One region of the Weizmannia sp. FSL W8-0676 genome, then DNA from elsewhere that is predicted to be linked to it. Evidence: a T-box and tRNA genes for the amino acid it is inferred to sense, from the RefSeq annotation. Region 1 holds a T-box; the other holds one or more tRNA genes.
What was found. A T-box is a leader RNA that pairs with one kind of tRNA and senses whether it is charged. The one in region 1 lies ahead of trpS (tryptophan--tRNA ligase), so its partner is inferred to be a tRNA-Trp.

Region 2: it encodes a tRNA-Trp, which carries the amino acid that the T-box ahead of trpS (tryptophan--tRNA ligase) is inferred to sense. The anticodon was not compared.

What each region holds. Positions count from the first base shown of each region.
Region 1 covers NZ_CP151954.1:957,881-965,149, forward strand. Annotated here, with positions in the region: gene opp4A (oligopeptide ABC transporter substrate-binding protein) at 1-898, shown strand, start outside; gene NST20_RS04520 (YjbA family protein) at 1,193-1,945, shown strand; gene trpS (tryptophan--tRNA ligase) at 1,981-2,973, opposite strand; T-box leader at 3,035-3,275, opposite strand; gene NST20_RS04530 (DUF3899 domain-containing protein) at 3,389-3,643, opposite strand; gene NST20_RS04535 (peptide ABC transporter substrate-binding protein) at 4,071-5,741, shown strand; gene opp3b (oligopeptide ABC transporter permease) at 5,870-6,802, shown strand; gene opp3C (oligopeptide ABC transporter permease) at 6,799-7,269, shown strand, end outside.
Region 2 covers NZ_CP151954.1:2,438,299-2,445,567, reverse strand. Annotated here, with positions in the region: rRNA gene NST20_RS12165 (16S ribosomal RNA) at 1-811, shown strand, start outside; rRNA gene NST20_RS12160 (23S ribosomal RNA) at 1,130-4,062, shown strand; rRNA gene rrf (5S ribosomal RNA) at 4,239-4,354, shown strand; tRNA gene NST20_RS12150 (tRNA-Asn) at 4,361-4,435, shown strand; tRNA gene NST20_RS12145 (tRNA-Ser) at 4,440-4,529, shown strand; tRNA gene NST20_RS12140 (tRNA-Glu) at 4,543-4,614, shown strand; tRNA gene NST20_RS12135 (tRNA-Val) at 4,626-4,701, shown strand; tRNA gene NST20_RS12130 (tRNA-Met) at 4,711-4,784, shown strand; tRNA gene NST20_RS12125 (tRNA-Asp) at 4,797-4,872, shown strand; tRNA gene NST20_RS12120 (tRNA-Phe) at 4,891-4,966, shown strand; tRNA gene NST20_RS12115 (tRNA-Thr) at 4,971-5,046, shown strand; tRNA gene NST20_RS12110 (tRNA-Tyr) at 5,055-5,136, shown strand; tRNA gene NST20_RS12105 (tRNA-Trp) at 5,145-5,218, shown strand; tRNA gene NST20_RS12100 (tRNA-His) at 5,227-5,302, shown strand; tRNA gene NST20_RS12095 (tRNA-Gln) at 5,310-5,381, shown strand; tRNA gene NST20_RS12090 (tRNA-Gly) at 5,385-5,459, shown strand; tRNA gene NST20_RS12085 (tRNA-Cys) at 5,465-5,538, shown strand; tRNA gene NST20_RS12080 (tRNA-Leu) at 5,548-5,629, shown strand; gene NST20_RS12075 (YetF domain-containing protein) at 5,871-6,083, opposite strand; gene NST20_RS12070 (hypothetical protein) at 6,132-6,335, opposite strand; gene NST20_RS12065 (LLM class flavin-dependent oxidoreductase) at 6,709-7,269, shown strand, end outside.

The sequences.
Region 1 (7,269 bases):
TGCCTTCCCGGTAGACCAATACGAATCCGCTAAAAGCGCGAAAAACTTCCAGCTGCTCGGCACGATCGATCTGGCTTACAGCTATATCGGATTTAAGCTTGGCCACTGGGATGCAAAGAAACAGGAAAACGTCATGGATAACCCGAAATTCCAAAATAAAAAACTGCGCCAGGCGATGGCGTATGCGCTCGATAACAAGTCTGTCGGCGAGAAAATCTACCACGGGTTGCGTTTTCCGGCGACCACTTTAATTCCGCCATCTTTCCCGGAATGGCATGACAAGTCCGCAAAAGGGTACACGTATGATCCGAAAAAAGCAAAGAAACTGCTTGATGAAGCCGGTTATAAAGATGTCGACAAAGACGGGTACCGTGAAGATCCAAACGGCAAAAAATTCGTCATTCATTTCCTTTCCATGAGCGGCGGGGATACGGCCGAGCCGCTGGCAAAATTCTATATGCAGTGCTGGAAAGATGTCGGCTTAAATGTGAAGCTTGTTAACGGTCGTCTTGCCGAGTTCAACTCCTTCTATGATATGGTGCAAAAAGATGATCCGAAAGTGGATATCTATTCAGGTGCCTGGGGAACAGGTACAAATGTGGATCCGTATGGCTTGTACGGACGGAACGTCATGTTTAACTACACCCGCTTTGTCAGCAAGAAAAATGATGGATTGCTGGAAAAAGGGCATTCTCCGAAAGCTTTTGACACAGCATACCGCAAAAAGGTTTACAATGAATGGCAGAAGTATATGAATGAGGAAGCGGCAGTCATTCCGACCCTTTACCGTTATCAATTGTATGCGGTGAACAACCGCGTGAAAAACTTGGCTATATATCCACATACGGATTGGGAAAAGGTGAGTGTCACATCCGAAAAAGCGGACACCCAGGAATAATCTATAAAGGCCCTGTCTTTGGCAGGGCCTTTTCCTTTCCGGCTTGCCGGGATCAGGAGAGCAGAGCGTCTTTTTAAAGCAGAGCCTTTATCCTTTCCGACTCGCCGGGGGTGGGAAAACGAAGCGTCTTTTAAAGCGGGCCTTTTCCTTTTCGACGCGGTGGGATTGGGGTTCTTCTTTTTACGAGCGAAGCGCAATCTTCATTTTCTACACAGCGGAATCCGGAAAAGAAGGAATAATTTAACTGCCCCCTGCCTATACTGAATGACAAACAGAGTATACGGGGGGTTATCCATGCTGTATCTTCACGATATATGGGTCAACTGGTTCGAGGGGGAGGAAAACAGTTATAATGTCTGTCCGTTCCATGAGTGGCGGAGGGACGATGTGATCGAACTGCTGGACCAGGTGCCGCTTTTATTTGTGGACACGCTTTTATACGAGTACATTGAAAATGATTTGGCTGAACTGCCGCAAACTTTGCTGAATGATGTTTTCCAGAAGGCGGTTTTGCGCAAAAACCATGAACGAATCCAGCTGGAATATTGTTTTGTCGTGACGGACGGAAAAGGGATTTTGGCGGTTGATACGATCGGCTATACGCTGCCGATCCGAAAAAGCAGGCTGATTCCGAGGCAGGAACAACTTGTCTATGAAATGATTGAAGGGCATGAACCGGTGTCCTATCCGTTTGAAAACCGCAGCCATCCGAAAGAACATCATATTTTATCCCCGTCGCCGGAATGCATGCAGGGGCTGACAAGAAGGGAACGGCAATTAAAGCAGTTGTTATTTATGGCGCTCGATCAGCTTTATTCCTCGAAAAATACGGCGGAAGTGCGGTACTGGTATACAGAATGGCGTCCGGAGCAGTATGAACACATCCAGTTTATGCCATTTGAAGATGCATGGGAGCGGCTTTATGCAGAAACAAAAACAGGCTGGTCCAAAAAGCATGAACAGTTGTGCGAAAACATGATCAAAGGGCAGCCCTTTTTTGAAAAGCTATGGGAACTGGAACACAATGAAAAAAGCGAACTGATGTAAAAACGAGTTGCGAAACGATCCGCAACTCGCTTTTTTTAGTGGCGGTTTTTTCTGCCCAGCCCCATCGCGTTTTCCATTTTCCTCAGCATTTTTCCGGCTACAATATTGGCCTTTTCCGCGCCTTTATCCAGGATCCGGTCCAGTTCCTCCGATTCAATCAGTTCATAATACCGTTTTTGGATCGGGGCAAGCCCTTCATTCACCACATCAACGAGATCCGCTTTAAACGCACCGTAGCCGGCGCCGTCATATTTCCGTTCCAGCTCTTCAATGGACAGGCCGCTGAAGTTGGAATAGATGTCGAGCAAATTGGAAATGCCCGGTTTCCGTTCTTTGTCGTATTTGACTACGCCTTCTGAATCCGTAACCGCGCTTTTAATCTTTTTGTCGACCAGTTTCGGGTCGTCAAGCAGCGAGATAAATGCCTTTTGATTCGGATCGGATTTGCTCATTTTTTTCGTCGGATCCTGCAGCGACATAATCCTTGCTCCGGAGTTGGAAAGCTTGATGTCCGGCAGCGTAAATATTTCAAGATAACGTTTATTGAACCTTTCCGCCAAATCCCTCGTCAGCTCGAGATGCTGTTTCTGGTCCTCGCCGACCGGCACAAGATCCGTGCTGTACAGCAGAATATCGGCGGCCATGAGCGGCGGATATGTGAGAAGCCCGGCTGATACGCTTTCTTTTCCTGCAGATTTGTCTTTAAACTGCGTCATTCTTTCCAATTCGCCGACATAGGCAACGCATTGGAGCATCCATCCGGCCTGGGCGTGCGCCGGCACTTCCGACTGGATAAAGAGCGTTGCTTTGTCCGGATCAATGCCGACTGCCAAATAAAAAGCGGCAAGGCTCCTGATGTTTTTGCGGAGTTCAAGGCGGTCTTGCGGCACAGTAATGGCATGCTCGTCAACAATGCAAAAATAGCAATTAAAGCTGTTCTGCAATTCCACAAACTGCTTCATTGCCCCAAGATAGTTCCCGATGTGGATCGTTCCACTCGGCTGAATGCCTGAAAAAATCGTCCTCATTTTCTTTCTTCCTCCTAGAACACTGATATTTTTCCGGAAAATAAAAAACCATTCATCCAAAATTAGGGACGAATGGGATAAATCCGCGGTGCCACCCTAAGTGCCCTGGTATGGGCCGCTTAGTTCCAATGCCAATTGGAGCCTGGTTAACGCAAGGCGTACGCCGGAAACTAATGAGGTAGCCGCCCGTTCATCTCCGGAGCTCGAAAGCCCATTCCATCTGCAGGCATGTTTGTTCCCACCAGCCACAAACTCTCTGAAATGCCATAAACAGATGTACTCTTCTTTCTCATCGCTTCTATATACCAGTTTCATTATAATGAAAAGAAGGAAAAATGTCAAAAACCGCTGTCCGCTAGAGGGCCCGTTTGTATGCAAGACTCAGCCTTTATTCAGCCTTTATATGTCCGGCATTTCAGGACGAACTTTGCAGAAAAAGGGCGATCGCCATCAGTACCATCATGAAGACCCCGGTAAGAAGAGGCACGGAAACACGCAGGGTAACCAGCTTCGACAGCGGGCGGACGTCCTCCTCGTTAAATTTGGAAGACATTCTTTGAAACCCGTAAATAAACGCATCAAAAAAACCGGTCCGCGCCATTAAAACCGACGCGGCAAAAAGAATCAAAAGCGCCCCGATCGTAAACGAAGTATTAATATAGCTAAGCAAATCGATTCGCTTATACACCAAAAAAGAAAAAAGTAAAACAAGTAACTGGGAGGCCAAGAACCAACAGACAAGCTTTTTGAACATACGCTCACCTACAAAATGATTTTCATCCATTATACAGGAACAGAAGAAAAGATGAAATACTGGAAGATCTGAAGCTAAATTAAAGTTAAATCAAATTTATTAAAATTAATTTAATTTTTGTTAAAAAACCTACCAAAGTTTTCTCGTTATTATAGTTTTATTAAAAAATTTCAACCTTTTGTAAGGGTTTACAATATTGAAATGTCAACACCTTTTTGGTTTATTAGCCTTTTTATGTAATTAAAAAAGATTAAAAAATATGTACAAGCCCGTGAAATGTTAGTATAATTAAATTCGAAAAGTCGCTCGCTTTTCAGAAAAATAAAAAAAGGGTGGTTAGCTGATGAAGAAGTCAAAATTTTATGTGTTTATGACGCTGACTTTTGCCCTGTCGCTCGTCCTCGGCGCATGCGGCGGCGGAAGCAAAAACAGCAGTTCAGGCTCAAGCGGCGGTTCATCCAAAACCAAGCAAGTGCTGAATATGGATGAGACGGCTGAACTTCCGACAGGGGATCCGACACTTGCAACGGATGTCGCAAGTTTTACCGTTTTCGGTAATACAATGGAAGGCCTTTATGTCGTTGGGAAAAACGATGAGCTGAAGCTCGGGATTGCGAAAGCAGAACCGACAGTCAGCAAAGACGGCAAAACGTATACGTTTAAGCTCCGTGAAGACGCGAAATGGTCCAACGGCGATCCGGTTACGGCAAAAGACTTTGTTTACTCCTGGCAAAGGGCCGTGAATCCGAAGACAGGCTCACAATATGCCTATATTTTCGGAGGTGTCATTAAAAACGCCTCAGATATCATTGCCGGCAAAAAAGATCCAAGCACTTTAGGGGTAAAAGCGATTGATGACCACACATTGCAAGTCCAGCTTGAAAAACCGGTCCCTTACTTAAAATCATTGCTGGCTTTCGGCACGTATCTGCCGCTCAACCAAAAATTTGTTGAGTCAAAAGGCAGCAAGTTCGGGACAAATAGCGACAATATGTTGTTCAACGGCCCGTTCGTGCTGAAAGACTGGAACGGCACAGGCCTGAAATGGAAATACGTGAAAAACCCGAATTACTATGACAAGAAACATGTGAAACTGAAACAGATCAATGTCCAGGTTGTGAAATCGCCAAGTACCGGGGTCAACTTGTACAATACGGGCAAAATCGACCGGACTGTTTTGAGCGCCGAATATGCGAAACAATATAAAAAGAACAAAGAAGCTGTGACAAATCCGGAATCAAATGTTTTCTACTTCAAATACAATGAAGTCAGAAACGGCCAGAAAACCGCTTTGGCAAACAAAAATATCCGGATGGCGCTTTCAATGGCTTATGATAAAAAAGCATTTGTTAATACAGTGCTATCTAACGGGTCTTTCCCTGCAAACGGCTTAGTACCAAAAGACTTTGCAAAAGATCCGAAAAATGGCAAAGATTTCCGTACGGAATCCGGTTCTTACCTCCAATATAATCCGACAGAAGCAAAGAAATATTGGGAAAAAGGGTTGAAAGAACTCGGCAAGAAGAACTTAACGCTTGAAATTCTCGGTGATGATACAGATAACGCAAAAACAACAGGCGAATTCTTCCAAAACCAATTGGAAAAGAATCTTCCTGGGTTAACGATCAAACTGAAAAACGTACCATTCAAAAACCGTTTGCAATTGGATACAAACCAAGATTATGACATCCAGGTTTCCGGTTGGGGTCCTGACTACAAAGACCCGATGACCTTCCTCGACTTGTTTGTCACAAACGGCGATAACAACAAATCCGGCTACTCGAATAAAGAATACGATAAGCTGATTGATGAAGCGAAGAACAAATACGGCAACGATCCGGAAAAACGTTGGCAAATCATGCTGCAAGCTGAAAAAATCCTGATGGACGATGCGGCAATCGGGCCGATTTATCAACGTGCTACATTACGCCTTGTTAAACCGTATGTAAAAGGAATCGAATACCATATATTCGGGCCGGATTACACATTTAAAGATGCATATGTGCAAAAGTAAGAAAACTGCATGACTTCAATTAAAAAGGTAAAAGAGAGTATTTTCTTTCCGAAATACTCTCTTTTCACCGTTAAGCGGATTTTTATGTGAAAAATTTAAACATTCCTTTTCTTTGGGAGGTGTCACGTGTGACGAAGTATATTGTGCAAAGGATTATTTATTTGTGCATTACCTTATTGATTATTGCTTCTTTTACGTTTTTCCTGATGAAATTTTTGCCGGGGACCCCGTTCCGGAACCAGCAAAAATTATCACCGGAACAGGTTCATATCCTGAACCAGAAATATGGGCTGAATGAATCTTTGCCTGTCCAGTATAAAAACTATATGGTGAATTTGCTGAAAGGGGATCTCGGCGTTTCTTTCCAGTTTGACAACCAGCCGGTTGCACAGCTGATTGTGGAAAGGATGGGACCGTCCTTGCAGTTGGGGATTCAGGCCATGATTGTCGGCACGTTAATTGGCATATTACTAGGCGTACTGGCGGCAATGTTTCAAAACACATGGATTGACTACGGAAGCACATTTCTTTCGGTCCTCGGTATATCCATTCCCTCGTTTGTATTTGCCGCAGTCCTGCAATATGTGATAGGCGCGAAACTGCAATGGCTGCCGGTTGCAGCTTGGGATGGGTTCGCCTCTTCCATATTGCCCACCATTGCGCTCGCTATTTTTCCGGTTGCAACAGCTGCACGGTTTATGAGAACGGAGCTGATTGAAGTGTTCGGTTCCGATTACATTACGCTGGCGAGAGCAAAAGGGAATTCTTACGGGCAAATCGCCTTTAAGCACGCGATCCGGAACGCGCTGATTCCGCTTATTACGGTGCTTGGGCCGCTTGCCGTTAACTTGATGACCGGATCGATGGTTGTGGAACAAATTTTTGCTGTTCCCGGGATTGGCGAACAATTTGTTAAATCCATTCAAATGAATGATTACCCGATTATTATGGGGACAACCCTCTTTTTCTCATTCCTGTTAGTCCTGATTACATTAGTTGTCGACATTTTATACGGTATCATTGACCCGAGAATTCGATTGGCCGGGGGGAATAAATCATGAACAACAACATAGAGTCATTGCCGAAAGAATTATTTGAACCCGCAGCGCCGGATCGTGAACAAAGTGAATTGATTGCCAAACCGCAACTGTCCTTTATGCAGGATGCATGGATGCGCATCCGCAAAAACAAAGGCGCAGTTGTCAGTTTGTTTATTATCATTATTTTAATTCTGATGGCGATCATTGGGCCGCATCTTTCCAAATCGGGTCCGTACGCGCAAGATACATCCAGGGCGAATTTGCCGCCAAGAATTCCTGTGATTGAAAAGCTCGGCATTTTTGACGGATCCCAGACGGTTGGCGGGCAAAAAGTGAACATGTATGAACAGAACCATATTCAAACGTATTACTGGTTCGGCACGGATGCCCTCGGCCGCGACTTGTTTGCAAGGGCATGGCAAGGGACGAGAATTTCCTTATATATCGCCTTCCTTGCGGCGGTGATCGATATGCTCATCGGCGTTTCT
Region 2 (7,269 bases), 1.5 Mb from region 1:
CTCTCTGGTCTGTAACTGACGCTGAGGCGCGAAAGCGTGGGGAGCAAACAGGATTAGATACCCTGGTAGTCCACGCCGTAAACGATGAGTGCTAAGTGTTAGAGGGTTTCCGCCCTTTAGTGCTGCAGCTAACGCATTAAGCACTCCGCCTGGGGAGTACGGCCGCAAGGCTGAAACTCAAAGGAATTGACGGGGGCCCGCACAAGCGGTGGAGCATGTGGTTTAATTCGAAGCAACGCGAAGAACCTTACCAGGTCTTGACATCCTCTGACCTCCCTGGAGACAGGGCCTTCCCCTTCGGGGGACAGAGTGACAGGTGGTGCATGGTTGTCGTCAGCTCGTGTCGTGAGATGTTGGGTTAAGTCCCGCAACGAGCGCAACCCTTGACCTTAGTTGCCAGCATTGAGTTGGGCACTCTAAGGTGACTGCCGGTGACAAACCGGAGGAAGGTGGGGATGACGTCAAATCATCATGCCCCTTATGACCTGGGCTACACACGTGCTACAATGGATGGTACAAAGGGCTGCGAGACCGCGAGGTTAAGCCAATCCCAGAAAACCATTCCCAGTTCGGATTGCAGGCTGCAACCCGCCTGCATGAAGCCGGAATCGCTAGTAATCGCGGATCAGCATGCCGCGGTGAATACGTTCCCGGGCCTTGTACACACCGCCCGTCACACCACGAGAGTTTGTAACACCCGAAGTCGGTGAGGTAACCTTTACGGAGCCAGCCGCCGAAGGTGGGACAGATGATTGGGGTGAAGTCGTAACAAGGTAGCCGTATCGGAAGGTGCGGCTGGATCACCTCCTTTCTAAGGGGAAAAGCGTAGGGCGCTCGTTCATCGGCGTACGGATTTCGAAGTCTTCGACTGAGATAAAGGAAACACGATGAGCCTTAAAGGCGAATCGATGCCCGCTTATCGTAGGGAGAAGACGTAGAAATACGCTAGCCGATAGCGCCCGGAGCTAGACAGAAAAGGAAAACTTCGTTTTCCACAATTAAGTTTGACGTTTCCGTTTTGTTCAGTTTTGAAGGTTCAATCCTTCAGTATGTGTTCTTTGAAAACCGGATAGGAGAAACAAACCAAGTAAACCGAGAATCGCTTATTTTTGGATTTAAACCTTTTTATGGTTAAGTTAGAAAGGGCGCACGGTGGATGCCTTGGCACTAGGAGCCGATGAAGGACGGTACAAACACCGATATGCTCCGGGGAGCTGTACGTAAGCTTTGATCCGGAGATTTCCGAATGGGGAAACCCCCTGTCTTTAATCGGACAGGATTCCTGCCTGAATCCATAGGGCAGGAAGGGCACACCCGGGGAACTGAAACATCTCAGTACCCGGAGGAAGAGAAAGCAATTGCGATTTCCCAAGTAGCGGCGAGCGAACAGGAAACAGCCCAAACCGGAAGGCTTGCCTTCCGGGGTTGTAGGACACTCATATGGGAGTTACAAAAGAACGGGGTAAGTGAAGCGGCCTGGAAAGGCCTGCCGGAGAAGGTAAAAGCCCTGTAACTGAAACTTCGTTCTCTCCCGAGTGGATCCTGAGTACGGCGGGACACGAGGAATCCCGCCGGAATCCGGGAGGACCATCTCCCAAGGCTAAATACTCCCTAGTGACCGATAGTGAACCAGTACCGTGAGGGAAAGGTGAAAAGCACCCCGGGAGGGGAGTGAAAGAGATCCTGAAACCGTGTGCCTACAAGTAGTCAGAGCCCGTTAACGGGTGATGGCGTGCCTTTTGTAGAATGAACCGGCGAGTTACGGTCTCATGCAAGGTTAAGCTGAAGAAGCGGAGCCGCAGCGAAAGCGAGTCTGAACAGGGCGAAAGAGTATGAGGCCGCAGACCCGAAACCAGGTGATCTACCCATGTCCAGGGTGAAGGCAAGGTAACACTTGCTGGAGGCCCGAACCCACGCACGTTGAAAAGTGCGGGGATGAGGTGTGGGTAGCGGAGAAATTCCAATCGAACTTGGAGATAGCTGGTTCTCTCCGAAATAGCTTTAGGGCTAGCCTCAAGCGGAGAGTTTTGGAGGTAGAGCACTGTTTGGACGAGGGGCCCTCATCGGGTTACCGAATTCAGACAAACTCCGAATGCCAAAAACTTATGCTTGGGAGTCAGACTGTGAGTGATAAGATCCATGGTCGAAAGGGAAACAGCCCAGACCGCCAGCTAAGGTCCCAAAGTATACGTTAAGTGGAAAAGGATGTGGCGTTGCTTAGACAACCAGGATGTTGGCTTAGAAGCAGCCATCATTCAAAGAGTGCGTAATAGCTCACTGGTCGAGTGACGCTGCGCCGAAAATGTACCGGGGCTAAACGTATCACCGAAGCTGCGGATGGACACCGTTTGGTGTCCGTGGTAGGAGAGCGTTCTAAGGGCGTTGAAGCCGGACCGGAAGGACCGGTGGAGCGCTTAGAAGTGAGAATGCCGGTATGAGTAGCGAAAGAAGGGTGAGAATCCCTTCCACCGAATGCCTAAGGTTTCCTGAGGAAGGCTCGTCCGCTCAGGGTTAGTCGGGGCCTAAGCCGAGGCCGAAAGGCGTAGGCGATGGACAACAGGTTGATATTCCTGTACCGCCTCTTCACCGTTTGAACGATGGGGGGACGCAGGAGGATAGGGCAAGCGCGACACTGGTTGATCGCGTCCAAGCAGTTAGGCCGGTGCGGAGGCAAATCCTTCGCGCCAAGGCGGAGCTGTGATGGCGAGGGAAATTAAAGTACCGAAGTTCCTGATTCCACACTGCCAAGAAAAGCCTCTAGTGAGGTGAAAGGCGCCCGTACCGCAAACCGACACAGGTAGGCGAGGAGAGAATCCTAAGGTGAGCGAGAGAACTCTCGTTAAGGAACTCGGCAAAATGACCCCGTAACTTCGGGAGAAGGGGTGCTTTTTGGGGTGTATGCCCCGGGAAGCCGCAGTGAATAGGCCCAGGCGACTGTTTAGCAAAAACACAGGTCTCTGCGAAGCCGCAAGGCGAAGTATAGGGGCTGACACCTGCCCGGTGCTGGAAGGTTAAGGAGAGGGGTTAGCCGCAAGGCGAAGCTCTGAACTGAAGCCCCAGTAAACGGCGGCCGTAACTATAACGGTCCTAAGGTAGCGAAATTCCTTGTCAGGTAAGTTCTGACCCGCACGAAAGGTGTAACGATCTGGGCACTGTCTCAACGAGAGACTCGGTGAAATTATAGTACCTGTGAAGATGCAGGTTACCCGCGACAGGACGGAAAGACCCCATGGAGCTTTACTGCAGCCTGATATTGAATTTTGGTACAGCTTGTACAGGATAGGTAGGAGCCTTGGAAACCGGAGCGCCAGCTTCGGCGGAGGCATCGGTGGGATACTACCCTGGCTGTATTGAAATTCTAACCCGCACCCCTTACCGGGGTGGGAGACAGTGTCAGGCAGGCAGTTTGACTGGGGCGGTCGCCTCCTAAAAGGTAACGGAGGCGCCCAAAGGTTCCCTCAGAATGGTTGGAAATCATTCGCAGAGTGTAAAGGCATAAGGGAGCTTGACTGCGAGACTTACAAGTCGGGCAGGGACGAAAGTCGGGCTTAGTGATCCGGTGGTTCCGCATGGAAGGGCCATCGCTCAACGGATAAAAGCTACCCTGGGGATAACAGGCTGATCTCCCCCAAGAGTCCACATCGACGGGGAGGTTTGGCACCTCGATGTCGGCTCATCGCATCCTGGGGCTGTAGTCGGTCCCAAGGGTTGGGCTGTTCGCCCATTAAAGCGGTACGCGAGCTGGGTTCAGAACGTCGTGAGACAGTTCGGTCCCTATCCGTCGCGGGCGCAGGAAATTTGAGAGGAGCTGTCCTTAGTACGAGAGGACCGGGATGGACGCACCGCTGGTGTACCAGTTGTCTTGCCAAAGGCATCGCTGGGTAGCTATGTGCGGAAGGGATAAGTGCTGAAAGCATCTAAGCATGAAGCCCCCCTCAAGATGAGATTTCCCACAGTTTATACTGGTAAGATCCCTGAAAGATGATCAGGTTGATAGGTCCGGGGTGGAAGCGCGGCGACGCGTGGAGCTGACGGATACTAATCGATCGAGGACTTAACCAAATAGAAAAGTGAAGGCCGCCTTGAAAAAGGTGCGCTGGAGCTAGACAATTCTCAAAGTTAGAAGTAAAAACGCATTCTCCGTTTACAGTTTTTTCTCCCATCCGGTTTTCAGGGAATCACATAATTCCTGTTGATAAGAAATGAAAACTTTGTTATAATGATTTTTGTCATTAAGGTCCGGTGGCGATGGCGGAAAGGTCACACCCGTTCCCATCCCGAACACGGAAGTTAAGCTTTCCAGCGCCGATGGTAGTTGGGGGTTTCCCCCTGCGAGAGTAGGACGCTGCCGGGCTTGTATTCCGCAGTAGCTCAGTGGTAGAGCAATCGGCTGTTAACCGATCGGTCGTAGGTTCGAATCCTACCTGCGGAGCCATCATGGAGAGCTGTCCGAGAGGCCGAAGGAGCACGATTGGAAATCGTGTAGGCGGCTAAAAGCTGTCTCAAGGGTTCGAATCCCTTGCTCTCCGTCATGATCCATATGGCCCGTTGGTCAAGCGGTTAAGACACCGCCCTTTCACGGCGGTAACACGGGTTCGAATCCCGTACGGGTCATCATTATAACTGGAGGATTAGCTCAGCTGGGAGAGCGTCTGCCTTACAAGCAGAGGGTCGGCGGTTCGATCCCGTCATCCTCCACCATTTTATCATCGCGGGGTGGAGCAGTCTGGTAGCTCGTCGGGCTCATAACCCGAAGGTCGCAGGTTCAAATCCTGCCCCCGCAATTTACATATAAAGGTCCCGTAGTGTAGCGGTTATCACGCCTGCCTGTCACGCAGGAGATCGCGGGTTCGATTCCCGTCGGGACCGCCATCCATTTTACATAATTGTGGCTCGGTAGCTCAGTCGGTAGAGCAAAGGACTGAAAATCCTTGTGTCGGCGGTTCGATTCCGTCCCGAGCCACCATTTGGCCGGTCTAGCTCAATTGGTAGAGCAACTGACTTGTAATCAGTAGGTTGGGGGTTCAAGTCCTCTGGCCGGCACCACGCAATATGGAGGGGTAGCGAAGTGGCTAAACGCGGCGGACTGTAAATCCGCTCCCTCAGGGTTCGGCGGTTCGAATCCGTCCCCCTCCATTTTTTAAAGGGGCATAGTTTAAAGGTAGAACAGAGGTCTCCAAAACCTCCAGTGTGGGTTCGATTCCTACTGCCCCTGCCATTATGATGGCGGTTGTGGCGAAGTGGTTAACGCACCGGATTGTGGCTCCGGCATTCGTGGGTTCGATTCCCACCATCCGCCCCATATTTATTGGGCCATAGCCAAGCGGTAAGGCAACGGACTTTGACTCCGTCATGCGCTGGTTCGAATCCAGCTGGCCCAGTATGCGGAAGTAGTTCAGTGGTAGAACATCACCTTGCCAAGGTGGGGGTCGCGGGTTCGAATCCCGTCTTCCGCTCCATTGATGGCGGCATAGCCAAGAGGTAAGGCAGAGGTCTGCAAAACCTTTATCACCGGTTCGATTCCGGTTGCCGCCTCCATCATATCATGCCGGTGTGGCGGAATTGGCAGACGCGCACGACTCAAAATCGTGTTCCTTCGGGAGTGTCGGTTCGACCCCGACCACCGGTATAATAGCATCACATTGAAAGCTGATGCCAAATGGAACGCTTCTCAAGATAAAGAGAAGCGTTTTTTTATTGCAATTATATTATTGAAGCCGAGGCCAATTTAAGTGGCTGCTTGAAAGCGTACACTTGTGAGTATCTATAGTTGTTTAACTTGTACAAAAAGGGAATTGATCTAATAAGAAAGGTTTGGAAATACTATCTTAGATTTTCCTTTTATAATGAGAACAGAACTGGGCAGCCTACTATTTACTAGGGTTGTTTTTTCTTTTTTTTACCGTAATCGTCCCATCTTTTTCAAGATAGGCCTGGTCAATTTCATCAAGCAAAAATACGCCCTGCTTTCTCAATAACTCCGACAGTTGATTCATATCAATTTTATTTTTTTTCAGTACGACTTTGTTAATTTTTCCTTTATCGATAATCACCGTTTTATCCCCGATAAGGAATTTTTCCAGTTTATCATAGCGATAAATGAGGATGTCAAAAATGATTTTAATGATGACCTAAACAGAAAGCATCACAAGAATGTAGTACCATTTTACACTTGAGTCATAAAGGCCGTTGCCGACGATTTCAGACAGCATTATGCTCCAGATGAAGTCGATTGGCGTAAGGTTTGAAATGCTTTTGGCGCCGGTACATTTTAGACAAAAAATGAGCGCAAGAAAGCCCATAATCAATTTTAATAAGTCCATGCCAATTTGCATCGCTAACCCCCTCCTTTAAAAGGTCCGGTTTTCTCTCGATTGTTCACTTTTACGGGGCTTTCCAACGATTGATCCAGTTATGCATACTGCTTCAACAAGCAGTCTATTTTCCATTTCGCCAACTTCATGAAGTTTGGATACCAATGCTCTTTCTGCTGCTTCTATTGGGAAGCTTGTACCCGAAACACCCAACGCCCATGGGTCCGATCATACGAGCACTGTTTTTCATTGCATTTTCCCTTAATTTCAGTATCATAAACGAACGTTCTCATCATTGGGATACACCGGACAGGTTAGGCAAATCATTTTGTTTTGGGAATCTGTTATTTTACAATAGATCTATCTTCACGAGTAGAAGGAAAGGAAGCGGACAATGGGTAGTCAAAAAAAGTTGAATGACGTTGCATTTTCGGTTTTAGATTTGATCCCCGTTTTATCTGGAAAGACACCGGCAGATTCGTTTAAAAATAGCCTAAGCCTCGCACAGCATGTTGAAAATTGGGGCTACAAACGATACTGGCTCGCGGAGCACCATAATATGGTGGGAGTAGCCAGCTCTGCAACGGCTGTTTTAGTCGGGTATATAGCGGCAGGGACGAAAACCATCCGTGTCGGGTCTGGCGGTGTGATGCTTCCAAATCATGCACCGCTTGTCGTGGCTGAGCAGTTTGGAACACTGGGTTCCATCTATCCAGGCAGAATTGATCTCGGCCTTGGCCGTGCGCCGGGTACAGACCAATTGACAGCTGCGGCGCTCAGAAGGAATTTAAGGGGCGGGGAAATGGATTTTCCGGATAATGTCCAAGAACTGATGAACTATTTTCTCTCGGATAAAGAACGCAGGACGTATGCACGGGCCGTCGTGGCAGAAGGGGTGGATGTTCCGGTTTGGCTTCTTGGGTCAAGTACATACAGTGCCACACTTGCTGCCAGG